2 regions of the Herbaspirillum sp. B65 genome follow, and region 1 is predicted to be linked to the other one. Evidence: predicted binding sites of a transcription regulator. Region 1 holds the regulator's gene; the other holds the start of a gene.
The links. Region 1 encodes FliA, which starts transcription of late flagellar genes. Its sites were predicted from a motif close to CTAAAGTTTNNNNNNNNNNNGCCGNTA; they were not measured.
Positions count from the first base shown of each region.

Region 1 (8,555 bases):
CACATCCCTGCCCTGCTGCCTGTGCTGCTATCGCGCCAAGGCGCTACTGCCTTACAGCTGCGAAATCTTGGCCAGCATCTGGTCGGAAGTGGTGATGGCCTTGCTGTTGATTTCGTAGGCGCGCTGGGTCTGGATCATGTTGACCAGTTCTTCCACCACGTTGACGTTGGAGGTTTCCACGTAACCCTGCCACAGCGCGCCGGCACCGTTGGTGCCCGGGGTGTTGGGGTTGGGTGTGCCGGAGGCGGCGGTTTCCACGTACAGGTTTTCGCCACGGCTTTCCAGGCCAGCCGGGTTGATGAAGGTAGCGACCTGGATCGTACCGATCTGGGTGGTGGCAGTCGATCCCGCCTGCATGATCGAGACCGTACCATCACGGCCCACACTCAGTTTGGTGGTATTGAGCGGCACGGTGATCGGCGGCTGCAAGGTGTAGCCGCTGGAGGTCACCAGTTGGCCCTGGTTGTCGGTCTGGAAGGAACCGTCGCGGGTATAGGCGGTGGTGCCGTCCGGCAGCAGGATCTGGAAGAAACCATTGCCCTGGATCGCCAGATCCTTGTCATTGTTGGTCTGGTTGACGTTGCCTTGGGTGAAGATGCGTTCGGTCGCCACCGGGCGCACGCCGGTACCGATCTGCAGGCCCGAGGGCAATTGCGTCTGCTGCGAGGACTGGGCGCCGGGTTGGCGCACGGTCTGGTACAGCAGGTCTTCGAAGACGGCGCGCGAACGCTTGAAACCGTTGGTGCTGACGTTGGCCAGGTTGTTGGAGATCACGTCCAGTTGCGTCTGTTGCGCATCCAGGCCGGTCTTGGAAATCCACAGGGAACGAATCATTTGTTTCTCCGGTAATCAGCGCTTGCGCTGCGGGTGCATCGGTTGTTCAGGTGCGTGAGCAAGTGCTTGGGCAGCATCAGGACAGCGACAGGATCGACGTCGCCTTGGACGCATCGCCTTCGGCAGTCTGGATCACCTTCATGTTCATCTCGAACTGGCGCGACAGGTTGATCATGTTAACCATCGCCTCCACCACGTTGACGTTACTGCCTTCCAGCGCCCCGCTGGCCAGGCGAACATTGGCGTCGGGCTGGGCCGCACCGGTGATGGTGCGAAACAGGCCATCGTCACCGCGCTGCAGGTTTTTCTCATCCGGGTTGACCAGCTTGATGCGACCCAGCACGTTGACCGCGTTGGGAATGCCGTTGGTCGGAATCGACGACACCGTGCCATCGGCCGCAATGGCCACCGTGGTGTCGGGCGGAATGGTAATCGGGCCACCGTCGCCCTGCACGGACTGGCCGTTCTGAGTCTGCAGGATGCCGTTCTCGTTGATCTTGAAGCTGCCGTTGCGGGTGTAGGCTTCGCCGCCATCGGCGGTCTGCACCGCGATCCAGCCACGGCCCTGCACCGCCACGTCCAGTGCGCGCCCGGTATCCTGGATCGGCCCCTGGGAAAAATCGCTACCCGCTGTGGAATCGACCACGAAGGCACGCGTCGGCAAGCCTTCCCCCACTACCGGCGCCGAACGGAAGGTATTCAATTGGGCGCGAAAACCCGTAGTCGTAGCATTAGCCAGATTGTTGCTGGCGCTGGCTTGTTGCTCAAGCGTGTGCTTGGCGCCCGACATCGCTGTATAGACCAGACGATCCATAAAACCCCTTTGATGTGGCGCCAACCCCCGGCGCCACCGATTGAAACCGGCCACCGGCGACGCCGGCAGCCTTGCTACATGCGACTGCTATCAGCGCAGGCTGACCAGAGTCTGCAGCACGGTGTCCTGCACCTTGATGGTCTGCGAGTTGGCCTGGTAGACGCGCTGGGCCACGATCATGTTGACCAGCTCGGCAGTCAGGTCGACGTTGGAGTCTTCCACCGCACGCGCCTGCAGGGTACCAAAGGTACCGGTGCTAGGCTTACCCACCAGCGGACTGCCAGCCGCACCGGTAGCCTGGTACAGGTTGTTGCCAAGTGGCTGCAGGCCGTTGGGATTGGCGAAGTTGACCAGCACCACGTTGCCCAGGTTCTTGGTCTGCTGGTTGCTGTTAGAACCAACGATGGTGCCATCCTTGTCGATCGAGAAACTCGACAGCGTGCCCGGGGGCATACCGTTCTGGTTCTGAGCCAGGTTCACGAAGGCCGAACCGGTCTGGGTCGTACCGGCATAGTTCAAAGCGATGGTGCTGGCGAAGTTGCCGCCACCGGCTGCAATGTTGGCATTGGGGCCAGTCGAGGTGAGGTCGATGGTCATGGAGCCACCACTGACCAGCGCACCGGTCGAATTGAAGGTCATCGAACCCAGCTTCAGCGGCGTGGTGCCGCCCGAGGTAGTCACCAGGGTGTTGCTGCCGACCTTGGCGTACACGTCCCAGGTCGTGGTGGGTGGGGTCACCGCCGTATTGGGCGGGTTCTTGACGTAGTAGGTCTGCACGCTATAGGGATTGCCCAGGCTGTCGTAAATCGTGACGCCGGTCGAATTGGTATAGGTGGTCGGATCGTTGGCGTTGAAGACCGTGGTGGTCGGAATATTGGGCGAGCGCGAATCCAGATTGACCTTGGTATTGATGGTGGTGGTGGTGGTGGCAGGAATCGAGGAGGTATCGATCTGCAGCGCCACCGGGTCACCGCCCGAGGCGCCGGCAGCCCAGCCCATCAGGTAGGCGCCATTCATGCTGGGATTGACGATGTAGCCGTTCTTGTCCAGCTGGAACTGGCCATTGCGGCCATACATCGGCGATTGGTTGGTCAGGGAAGACGACACCTGGAAGAAACCGTCACCATTGATGGCGATATCCAGCGGGTTATTGGACGAGGTGATATTGCCTTGAGTGAATTGTTGCGACACATCGGCCACGGTCACACCGATGCCCACCGGCGAGTTGCCGGAACGGTTCATGGAATTGGCGTACATGTCGGCAAACTGGGTCTGCGACTGCTTGAAACCCACCGTGCTGGCGTTGGCCACGTTATTACCGATGACGTCCAGGCTCTTGGCTGCACCGTTGAGCCCGCTCAGGCCTTGTTGAAAACTCATGAGATACCCCCTTGTTGCGACAGATGTCGGTAATAACGATTAAAGAATCTGCACCACGTCGGTCGGCTTGATGGTGCCGACGTTGGTGACATTGAGCTTGACGCCGTCCGCGGCCGTCGAGACGCTGGAGACGGTGCCGAAAGACAGCGCCGTGGCCGCCACTGCGGTGCCATTGTTGGAGGCGCTGACGGTGAAGGTGTACTTGCCATCGGGAGCCTTGCCACCCGAGTCGTTGCTGCCGTCCCAGATCACCGGGACGGCACCTGCTGCCTGGGTACCGAGATCGGTGGTGTGCACCACGGCGCCGGTGGCGTCCTTGATGGTGACGATCACCGAAGACGCCGTGCCGGACAGGTTCACACCCAGCACCGCCTTCTGGCTGGTGACGTCGTTGCCGTTGGCATCCTTGCTGGTATCGGTCATCAACTGGATGTTGTTGCCCGGTGCCAGCACGCTGTGGCCGATCATGTTGGCCGTGGACAGCGCTTGCGAGGAATTGATGCTGCTCATCAGCGTGGACAGCGAGTTGTTCAACTGGCTGATGCCCGAGACCGTCGACAACTGGGCCATCTGGCTGGTCAGTTGCGAGTTGTCCATCGGGTTGCTGGGATCCTGGTTCTTCATCTGCGCAATCAGCAGCGTCAGGAAGCGGTTCTGGATCGCATCCGGGCTGTTGTTGTCGAGGCTGGAAGAACTGCTGGTACTGGAAGTGCTGCTCGCACCGTTCATTGCGCTGAGCAGGTCATTGGAGACGATGGCCATGGTGGGAATCCTGTTTATTGTCCGATGGTAAGGGTCTTGACCAGCATGGCCTTGGCCGTATTCATCGTTTCCACGTTGGTCTGGTAGGAACGGGAAGCCGAGATCATGTTGACCATTTCCTCGACCGGATTGACGTTGGGCATGGCCACATAGCCATTGCCATCGGCCAGCGGGTGCTTGGGGTCGTAGACCAGCTTGGGCGGTGCCTGGTCCTCGACCACGGCGGCCACCTTCACGCCGCTATCCTTGACGTCACCCACCGGAATGGCCTGGAACACCACCTGCTTGGCCTTGTAGGGCGTACCGTCGGGGCTGGTGGCGCTGTCGGCGTTGGCGATGTTGCTGGCCGTGGCATTAAGACGTTGAGCCTGGGCGCTCATGGCCGAACCGGCCACATTGAAGATATTGGAAAGGGACATGGTTTATCAACCCGGTTGGATGGCGTTCATCATGGCCTTGATCTGGCCGTTCACGGCGGTGACGCCGGCTTCATAGCGAATACCGTTGTCGACGAATTCATTGCGTTCCACATCCAGATCGACCGTGTTGCCGTCCACACTGCCCTGTGCCGGCGTGCGGTACTGCAAGGCAGTACCGCCGATGCTGCCCGGACCGTTGTCGGGCGCAGTGCCGGCCACGTGGGCCGCCGAGGTACGCTCCAGTTGCAGCGGCGGCATGGCGCTGGTCTTGTTGTCCAGCGCGTTCTTGAGCGCATCGGCAAAATTGACGTCACGCGCCTTGTAGTTGGGCGTATCCGCGTTGGCGATATTGGATGCCAGCACCTGCTGGCGCTGGGCCCGCAGGTTCAGCGCCATCTCGTTAAAACGGAAGTAGTCGTCGAGCTTAGAGACCATCAGGTCCTCCGGAAAAACCGGCGCCGCACCGCCCCTGCCTGGGCAGGTCGCGCACTGCGCCGATGATGGAATTACGTAGGCTTGATCATACGTTTGCCCTGCGCAACCTAAGGGGCGATAAAGAGAGAAAAGCCTCCCCTGTTTGCGCTTTTGACCTCGCGCGCGCGAAGTAACATGGCTGCCAAGATTCGCTGTGCCCTCACCGGCAAGTTGCACAAAATGAAACACCTTCTCCGCGCCCTGCGCCCCACCCTGGCCGCCCTGCTCCTGCTGTGCGGCAGCCTGGGCCAGTTCGCGCCTGCCCTGGCGCAAAACGACCCCAACACCCCGCAAAAGCAGGACTTGCAAGTCGTGCAACAGGTTGCCGAGCAATTCCTGAAAAGCCAGACTTCCGGCTTGCCCGGCAGCGTCACCGTCACCATCGATCCCGCCGATCCGCGTCTGACCCTGGCCAGTTGCCTGGAACCGCAAGCCTTCATGCCCAATGGCGGACGCCTGTTCGGGCGCACCACGGTGGGCGTCAAGTGCATCGCCCCTTCGCCTTGGACCATTTACCTGCGCGCCAATGTACAAGTGATCTCGGACTACTTGGTGGCGGCCGTGCCCCTGGCCCAAGGCCAGACCATCAGCGCCAGCGACATCACCCGTATCCGCGGCGACATGTCAGCCCTGCCCAGCGGTGTGCTGACCGAAGAGTCGCAGGTCATCGGGCGCGTGGCCAACATGTCCCTGCGCGCCGGCACCCCGCTGCGCATGGATGCCATCCGCAACCAACGGGTGGTGCAGCAAGGCCAGGCGGTACGGGTCGTCTCCAATGGTCCGGGCTTCCAGATTTCTACCGAGGCACGCGCCCTGACCAATGCCAACGAGGGCCAGATGGCCCAGGCCCGCACGGCGGCCGGCCAGGTGGTCAGCGGCATTGCCAAGGCTGGCGGGATCCTGGAAATCAATTATTGAGCTGGCTGATGCCGCTTGGCCATTGATATGAAGTAATTTTCCGGGCCGGGCGGTACGGAGCCACTCCCGAACGGCCTACCAGGGAAGATGTGAAGAAAATTTCCGGCATTTCTTCATTTTGCGGCCCAGGATGTTAAAGTTTGCTCAGAATTGGTCGATAATCCATACGACAGGCGGGTGCAAAGCGCCCCCACCCTACAAGGACTACTGCCGTGAACGTTAACGACGCCCTCAAATCCGCTGCCCTCAACACCGAGCAGACGCAGACCCAGACCCGCAACAACGCCCAGGCCGGCGCTGCCAGCGGCAATGGCGCGCCGGCTGCCGCAGCCGCTTCGGACAGCGTGCGCCTGTCCAGCACCTACCAGGCGCTGGAGACCAAGGTCAACAGCAACAGCAGCAGCTTCGACGCCAAGAAAGTGGCCGAGATCAAGGCCGCCATTGCCAACGGCACCTTCCAGATCGATCCGGAAAAAGTCGCCAATGGCCTCATCGATACCGTCAAGACCCTGATCAGCGCCCGCCAGGCCTGATCGTCCATCGTTCGATCACAGGATCTTTCGCATGAATCCGGCCAGCAAGTTGCAATTGGAACAAGCCGCCCTGTCCCGCCTGGTGGAAAAACTGCGTCAGGAGCAGGCCTTGCTGGCGGAAGCCACGGCGGAAGGCTTGACCGACATCATCTCCGAAAAAGCCAGCATTGTTGCCGAAATGTCCACCCTGGCCGGTAACCGTCATCTCCTGCTGGGCCAGCTTGGCTACAGCGAAGACGAAGCCGGGATGCAGAAATGGATGAATGAACAAGGCGACGAGACCGACAAGGATGTCTGGGCCAGCATGTTCGAACTGGCGCAGGACGCCAAGGAATTGAACCGCGTCAATGGCTTGCTGATCGGCAAGAAGCTCTCCATCAACCAGAGCGCCTTGACCATCCTGCAAGGCAAGACCAGCGCCGGCAACTTCTATGGACCGGATGGCCAGAGCAGCATCAAGTCCTCTGGCCGCAGGCTGGGCGTGGTCTGATAGCTGTACTCTCCCGCATCATGCAAAAAGCCCGGCAGTGCCGGGCTTTGTCGTTTTTGACGCCGCACTTTGGCAGCATGGAGCGTGTCGCGCCTCAGGCCACCCCACTCCAGGAATGCTCGCGCAGATAGGTGCGCATCCGCGAAATCGCCTGGCTATGCAACTGGCATACGCGCGACTCGGACACCCCCATGACGGCGCCGATTTCCTTGAGGTTCATTTCCTGCTCGTAGTACAAGGCCATCAAGATCTGCTCGCGCTCGGGCAAGGCCTTGATGGAATCGACCACGGCGTCGCGAAAGCCGCCATTGATCAGGCTCTGCAGCGGGTCGTCATCGGCTTCGCCCGTCTGGTAGCGGTCCAGGAAGTGCTCATGACCGCCCTCATCGTCGTGGAAGTCTTCGTAGTAGATCAACTGGTGGCCACCGCATTCGGTCAGCAGCGATTGATACTCGACCAGGCTGATCTTCATGTGCTGCGCCACTTCCGCTTCCTGCGGCTGGCGCCCCAGTTGCTGCAACAGCGCCTGCATGGCTTCCTCCACCTTGCGGGCATTCTGGCGGATGCTGCGCGGCAGCCAGTCGCTGCTGCGCAGTTCATCCAGCATGGCGCCCCGGATGCGCTGTACGGCATAGGTCTCGAACTGCGCGCCATGGGTTTCCTCGTAGCGGTTGACGGCGTCGAGCAAGCCCATCATGCCGGCCTGGATCAGGTCGTCCACCTCCACGCTAGGGGGCAACTTGGCCTTGAGCTGATGCGCCAGTTTCTTGACCAGCGGCGCATGTTGCTCCAGGACGTCGTTCTTGCCCTTCTTTCCCTTGACGTTATACATGCACGTCACGCTCCCAGGCTGGCACCGTCGGTAGCCATGCCGTAAGTGCTGCGAGCGCTGTCAGCACCCGCCGTGAATCGCTTGGACAGACGCTGGAAAGCCAGTGCCGCCCCGGCGAAGGGGAACACATCCATCACTGCCCGGCCCTGACCGGTAGCCCGGCGTATATGGTCGTCGGCCGGGATGGACCCGAGGAAATTCAACTGCGCCGCCAGATAGCGGCTGGCCGCCTGGGCCATGTTGGCATAGACAGTACGCGCTTCGGCCTCGGTGGCGTCATTGACGATGAGGCTGAAGGGACGACGGCCGATACGGTCGCTCAAGCTCTTCAACAAGACATAGGCGGCCTTGATCGAAGAGGCCGTAGTCGAGACCTGAATCACGATCTCGCCCATTTCCATGGTCGGTACCGGCAGCGATTCATCGCGCGCCAGCACGCCATTGACCAGCGTGATTTCAGCCTGTTCGATAAGGCTGTCGAAGATCTCGGCCAGGCGCCCGGCATCCGGGTCAGTGGCCTGGGGCACGCTGCGCCGGGCGATGCGCGCCATCGAAAAACCCTCCGGCAAGCGCCGTGTGGCTTCGACCAGAGTACGCTCCATGCGGGCGACTTCCTGCAGCGTGGCCACGTCGTGGCGCAGGCCGATGCGGGTCAAGAGTCCAGTACTGGCAACGTCGCCATCCACCACCAGCACGCTGTGCTTGGCCTGCGCCAGCGAGGCTGCCAGATTGATGAGCATGGCGCTTTTCTCTTCTTCGCCCAGCACCGAGAAGAAGGTAAACAGCCTGGGTACCGGACGCTCCAGCATCCGCCGCAGACCTGTTGCCTGATCGATGTCGTAACTAGCCAAAGCTCACCTCACGCAGTCCTTTGTCATTCATGGACATGGCGGTGGGACCGATGACCCCCGGAACTCCCCCTCCTGGAATTCGAAGGGAGCCGTTTCGCGCTTCTGCTTGAAGGCGCGATCTGCCAGGTAGAGCTTGTTGGCCACATGCAGGTCTTCCGGCACGCGCTGGCCATTTGGCACGTAATGCAGATTGAGCTTGTGACGGATCACCACGTCCAGCACGTTACCGATGGTGGCCGCTTTCATCA
Region 1 is NZ_BADI01000457.1:1,107-9,661, forward strand. It holds gene flgG (flagellar basal-body rod protein FlgG) at 52-834, opposite strand; gene flgF (flagellar basal-body rod protein FlgF) at 911-1,648, opposite strand; gene flgE (flagellar hook protein FlgE) at 1,739-3,028, opposite strand; gene I5W_RS10970 (flagellar hook assembly protein FlgD) at 3,068-3,790, opposite strand; gene flgC (flagellar basal body rod protein FlgC) at 3,805-4,209, opposite strand; gene flgB (flagellar basal body rod protein FlgB) at 4,216-4,644, opposite strand; gene flgA (flagellar basal body P-ring formation chaperone FlgA) at 4,864-5,601, shown strand; gene flgM (flagellar biosynthesis anti-sigma factor FlgM) at 5,814-6,134, shown strand; gene I5W_RS10995 (flagella synthesis protein FlgN) at 6,166-6,624, shown strand; gene I5W_RS11000 (RNA polymerase sigma factor FliA) at 6,719-7,456, opposite strand; gene I5W_RS11005 (MinD/ParA family ATP-binding protein) at 7,462-8,265, opposite strand; partial or broken gene I5W_RS11010 (flagellar biosynthesis protein FlhF) at 8,300-8,555, opposite strand, start outside.

Region 2 (5,849 bases), on a different contig from region 1:
AACTGAAGGTGGCGGCCGTCATGCCGGCGATGGCACTTTGGTAGGTCGACAGCGTGCTTTTCAGGCTGCCATAGGCGGAAATGAGGGTGTTGTAGCTGCTGGCCTGGGTGGTCAGCGGGGTCAGCTGCGTCTGGCTCTCGGCCGAGATCAACTGGCTGACCAGCGTAGAGACATCTAGCGGACCCGCCGATGTGGAGATGGTGCCGGTGGAAGTCGCCATGGTTACTCCTCAATCTTTGCGTGAGGCACAGCGCTATGCTGCTGCAAGCGCGGTCAAGAGGAGAACGGCTCTCAAGTACGGCGTCTGTGCAGGAAGGACGCTGTGCGGGTGATCTGTGTGAATCTATGAGAATCCGTTATGAACTGGGGTAGCCGAATCCTTCATGCGCAATGATCCAACATTGACGCATGAGGTTGTTCGAGCCACTGCAGTTCATACCAGACTCAAGTAATGATACTCAAGCCTTTTCCTTGATCAACAGGCCTTGCATCTTATCGATGGACTTGGCGATGGCGATCGCTTCTTCGCTGGGGATCTGGCGGATCACCTTGTCGGTCGCGGTATCGACAACCTTGATGATGGTCTTGCCGGTATCCTGATCCTTGGAGAAGTTCAGTGCGGCAGCGTTGGCGGCTGCAAAATCATTCAACTTGCCGACGGCGTCATTGACTTCGCTTTCGGTTGCGCGGCGTGCTTCCGGATTGGCGGCCGGCGCGACGGTCGATACCACGGGATCGGGCTTGTCGGCAGTCTTCGGCAGCGCATAGGAGGTGCCGGAGTCGCCAGCAGCGGTGATATTAAGTGGGGCAATCGACATGGTACTACTCCCTTCCTTAAAGGAACGTGCGGAGAATATGGTCTATCCCCCGCACGTCATCCTACCTAGCTATCAGGCTTATTTCAACAGCGACAGGACTTGCTGCGGCGCCGAGTTCGCTTGCGACAGCATGGCGGTACCAGCTTGTTGCAGGATCTGCGCACGGGTCAGGTTCGCGGTTTCCTGTGCGTAGTCGGTATCCATGATACGGCTGCGCGACGCGGTGATGTTCTCGCTCGACACTTGCAGGTTGCTGATGACCGCGCTGAAGCGGTTTTGCACAGCACCGAACTCTGCACGCTTGGAGGAGATCATGCTGATCGCCTTGTCCAAGTTCTGGATCGCCTTTTGTGCGTCGCTTTGTGCGGACGGAGCAGCAACAGCCTTGTCCAGCGACAGCTTGGCGCTGTCAACGGCAGCTTGCAGGGTCACAGCCGACGAAGCCAGGGCGGAAGACGACATGGACGAACCGGTAGCGAACAGGTTGTCCAGGGCAGCCTTGGCCGAGGTGTAGGTCGCTTGTGCCGAGCTCACGCCGGTGGTGTCGCCCAGACCGATCAGGCCCTTGGCGCTGGTACCGATCACGGTAGCGATGGTGGAGTTGTTCGACAGGTCGTCCAGGGTGATGGTGATCTGGTCGTTCAACTTGTTGTCTTGAACGTTGGCGCCGACCTGGAAGGACAGGGTCAGGGAAGCCGAAACGTTGGCAGCATCGGAGCCGGTGCCGGCCGAAGCGCCTTGGCCGGTGCCGGTGAACAGGTTCTGGCCGTTGAAGCTGGTGCCGTTCAGAACACGGAACACTTCCTGGGACAGCTGGGTGTATTCGTCGTTGAGGGTCTTGCGGTCTTGTGCGCTGTTGGTGCCGTTGGCGGCCTGCACAGCCAGTTCACGCATACGTTGCAGGTTGTCGCCGACGGTGGACAGAGCACCTTCAGCGGTCTGCGCCATCGAGATACCGTCGTTGGCGTTACGTTGTGCAACTGCCAGACCCTTGATCTGGGAGTTCATACGGTCGGCGATGGCCAGGCCGGCGGCGTCGTCCTTGGCGCTGTTGACGCGCAGGCCGGAAGACAGACGTTGGATCGAGGTATTCAGCGACGACTGCGACGCATTCAGGTTCCGTTGCGTGTTGAGCGACGGGATATTGGTATTAATGACTGCTGCCATGTTAATTCTCCTAAGATTTGAGACCGATGATCCGAGTTTCAGTGCCTAACGTTGGTCTTCTACCCATGAGTCCCAGGCGTTTCAACCTCTGTTGATTGCTTTATCGGGCAGTCTTGGAAAAAGTTTAGGGCTTTTGCAAAAAATCTTTTTCAAGGCTTTCCGAACTAAAACTGCGTGCTTGAAACTCCAAGCAAATCCTTTTTCGACGGCAATCAGGAAAACTTTAGCAAATTTGCTGTTGCGACCAAGAAAAATGTTCTGAAAAGCAAAGACCGCCCGGTTGGGCGGTCTACTCGTGGCGAACAGGTGACGAACAGCTTAGCCTTGGGCCTTTTTTTGTTGCAAAACAATCAATTGCTCGCCCACTGTCTTGAGTACCGAATTCCAATCGTTCAGCGCTGGTTGGCGGAACAGGTGCATCGAGGGATACCACGGCGAGTCCTCGCGCTCGGTAAGCCAGCGCCAGTCTGGAATGTGTGGCAGCAGCACCCAGGTGGGGTGGCTCATGGCGCCGGCCAGGTGCACTACCGAGGTGTCCACACTGATGACCAGATCGAGATTGCTGATGGCGGCGGCAGTGTCGGCAAAGTCTTCGCATTCATCGCCCAGGTTGAAGACTGGTAGGCCGGGTGGCAATGCCTTGAGGTCTTCCAGTGGCTTGCCTTTTTGCAATGAATAGAACTCTACCTTGGGGAGGTCGAACAACTGCTTGAATTTGTCCAGGGGGATGGAGCGATGACGGTCGTTTCCATGCTCCGGGTTGCCGCCCCACACCACGCCGACGCGCAGGTGTTCGCTCGATTTTGTCAGTCTGGAAATCTTTTCTCGCCAGGTCGACGCCAGGATGGGGTCGGCTGCCAGGTAGCCTTCCGGATAGCGCGGGATGTCATCAATCGTATGAGTGCGCATGGCGTGGGGTAGGCTCATGAGCACGTAGGCGCAATCACAGGGGGGCAGCGGATCGCTTTCCCGGACCAGAGTCACTTCCGGGGTGAAGGACTGGAACAGGCGATACAAGGGATTCTTCACGTGGACGGCGACTCTTGCTCCTTGTTCGATCACCAGTCGGACATAGCGCAGGAACTGGATGCTGTCGCCAAAGCCCTGTTCATGCATCAGCAGGATGTACTTACCGGCCAGCGAAGACTTGCCATCCCATTTCGGGATGATGTCGAACAGTTTGTGGATCAGCCGATAGACGTGCGCGCGCTCCTTGGTGACCAAGCGCATTTCGTGGTATTCCCAGCCTTCCTTGAATTGGCCCTGCAGCAACAGGCTCAACGCCAGGTTGTGCTTGGCGGTGGGGTAGTTGGGGCGCAGTTCGAGTGCCTTGCGGAAATTGGCGATGGCATCGTCGGTGTCACCGTGGTCATGCTGGATGGCGCCAATGTTGTTGTAGGTCAGGGCATACTTGGGGTCCAGTTCCAATGCCTTGTTGAACATGCGCATGGCGTCGTCGAAGCGATCACCGGTGCTGAAATAGCTCGACCCCAGCTTGACGTAGCTGTTGGGGTCCTTGGGAGCGATTTCGATCACGCGCAGCATATGCTCGTGGGCTTGCTCGATCTTGTTGAGTTTCAGGTAGCTATCGGCGATCTTGTTATGGGCATAGGTATCCTGCGGATCGAGCAGGACGGCGGTCTTATGTGACTCCACCGCTTCCTTGTACATTTCCATGGCGTGGAAGGCTTCGCCCAATGCCGTGTGGGACGGCGCGAAATTGATTTGCAGTTCAAGAGACTTGAGGATGGTCGCCACGGCTTCCTCGAAGCGGCGTGCCTCGACCAGGGCGCGCCCCAGGTGGGACAGGGGGCCGGGTGCGTTGGGTTCGCGCTTGACCGCATCCTCGAAGTAGGCGATCGACGCATCCGGGTCGTTTTTTTCATGCAAGGCATTGGCCAAGCCGATGCGGGCAGCACGATTTTCCTTGTCAATCGAGATGGCCTGTTCGTAGAGGGCAATGGCTTCATCAATGCGGTCCTGGCTGAGGATGCTGCTGGCCAGGTTGCCGATGTATTCGGCATTGTTCGGGTCGGCCTCGATGGCTAGGCGCAGATATTGTTCGGCTTCGGCAAACTTGCCTTCCTGCATGGCGATCAGTCCGCGCGCATGATTGGCAAAGACCAGCTTGGGGGCGCGGGCAAGTACTGCCGTACACAAGGCCTTGGCTTCATCTGTCTTGCGGTTGTCCAGCAGATCCAGGCATTTGCGGACATCCAGCAGATCCTGCAGGTTGGATTTGGCGGCTGCGGGAGCCGGGATTGGAGTAGGTTTGCCGTGCTTCTTGCTGCTCTTGCGCGTCGACATCGAAAAAAGTCCTCTTGGTTGGGCGCATCCTGTGCGCCGGACATGGCTATCCAGCAAGGATGATATGCGCAACTGCCTCTGCGCGAAGAGGTGAATAGAAAGCAAAAAACCTCCGTTTTAAGCGAAGGTTTCTATGGTGTGGCTGGTTGGGTTTGACGTGGAATCCTGAGGGCTGAGCGCGGAGCAGGCTCAGTTCCAGCTACGCAGCAGCCCAACGGCCAAGCCTTCCAAGGCGAACTGGTCTTCCTCGGGCTTGACGATGATGGGCTCGAACTCGGGGTTCTCCGGGAAGAGGGTGATGACGCTGCCGTTCTTCTGGTAACGCTTGACCGTGACTTCATCGGCCAGACGCGCGACCACGATCTGGCCATTGCGAGCCTGGTCGGCGCGGCGCACGGCCAGCAGGTCGCCATCGAGGATGCCGGCGTCGCGCATGGACATGCCGCGCACCTTGAGCAGGTAATCCGGTTTGGCCGGGAACATGGCCGGGTCGACCTGATAGGTCTTTTCCACGTGCTCCTGGGCCAGGATGGGCGAACCTGCCGCCACTCGGCCGATCAGTGGCAGGCTCAACTGCATCAGGGCGGGGTGGGGCAGTGCCATCTGGCGAGCGCTGCCGTTGCTAGGCAGAGTGGCCGATTCGCGCAGGCGGATGCCGCGCGAGGTGCCGGGGGAAATCTCGATGGCGCCCTTGCGCGCCAAGGCCTGCAGGTGTTCCTCGGCGGCATTGGCGGAACGGAAGCCGAGCTCGGCGGCGATTTCTGCGCGCGTAGGAGGGAAGCCGGTGTTTTCGATGGCGTTCTTGATCAGGTTCAGGATCTGTTCCTGGCGCGCGGTCAGTTTGAGCATGGGGTGGGCCTTTCCCGGGGAGAAGGCTGTTTGTATGAACAGTCTGTATTTTTATACAGGTGCAATCCTTGTGTCAACGGCAACATGCACTTGTGGCAGGGAAAAAGACAAGCTTTTGGATACCTATATATAGTTATGGAAGTGAAGTTGTCGGTCGGACGTGTGGGGGGCGAGGGTGGTTGTGTCCTCGGTGCCCGGTCGATTGTCGCCATTCGACCTCGTTTGTCGGCTGCCAAGATTGCTGTTGTACTAAAAACCTAGTATGATCGCTGGTTTTCCTCTTCCCACACCCGTCTTGACGCCGGGGTGGGCGTCTTCAATAAGTCCATAAGGAGTCTTCATGCGTCATTATGAAATCGTATTTATCGTCCACCCGGACCAAAGCGAGCAAGTGCCGGCGATGATCGAGCGTTACAAGGGCATCGTCACCACCCGCGGCGGCAAGGTCCACCGTGTCGAAGATTGGGGCCGTCGTCAACTGGCTTACCAGATCCAGAAGCTGGCCAAGGCTCACTACGTCTGCCTGAACATCGAAGTCGACAGCGAAACGCTGGCTGAAATCGAAACCGGCTTCAAGTTCAACGACGCCGTCCTGCGCCACCTGACCGTCAAGATGAAGAAGGCCGAAACCGGTCCTTCCCCCATCCTGAAGGCAGTGCAGAAGGAAGACGCGGCCAAGAGCCGTACCGAAGCTCCGGCAGCTTAAGC
Region 2 is NZ_BADI01001037.1:138-5,986, forward strand. It holds partial or broken gene I5W_RS24425 (flagellar cap protein FliD N-terminal domain-containing protein) at 1-220, opposite strand, end outside; gene I5W_RS24430 (flagellar protein FlaG) at 459-818, opposite strand; gene I5W_RS24435 (flagellin N-terminal helical domain-containing protein) at 897-1,985, opposite strand; gene I5W_RS24440 (tetratricopeptide repeat protein) at 2,304-4,292, opposite strand; gene lexA (transcriptional repressor LexA) at 4,482-5,141, opposite strand; gene rpsF (30S ribosomal protein S6) at 5,482-5,847, shown strand.
Region 2: I5W_RS24435 (flagellin N-terminal helical domain-containing protein) is a predicted target of FliA. The motif match lies at 2,186-2,212, and genes of this name have one in related genera.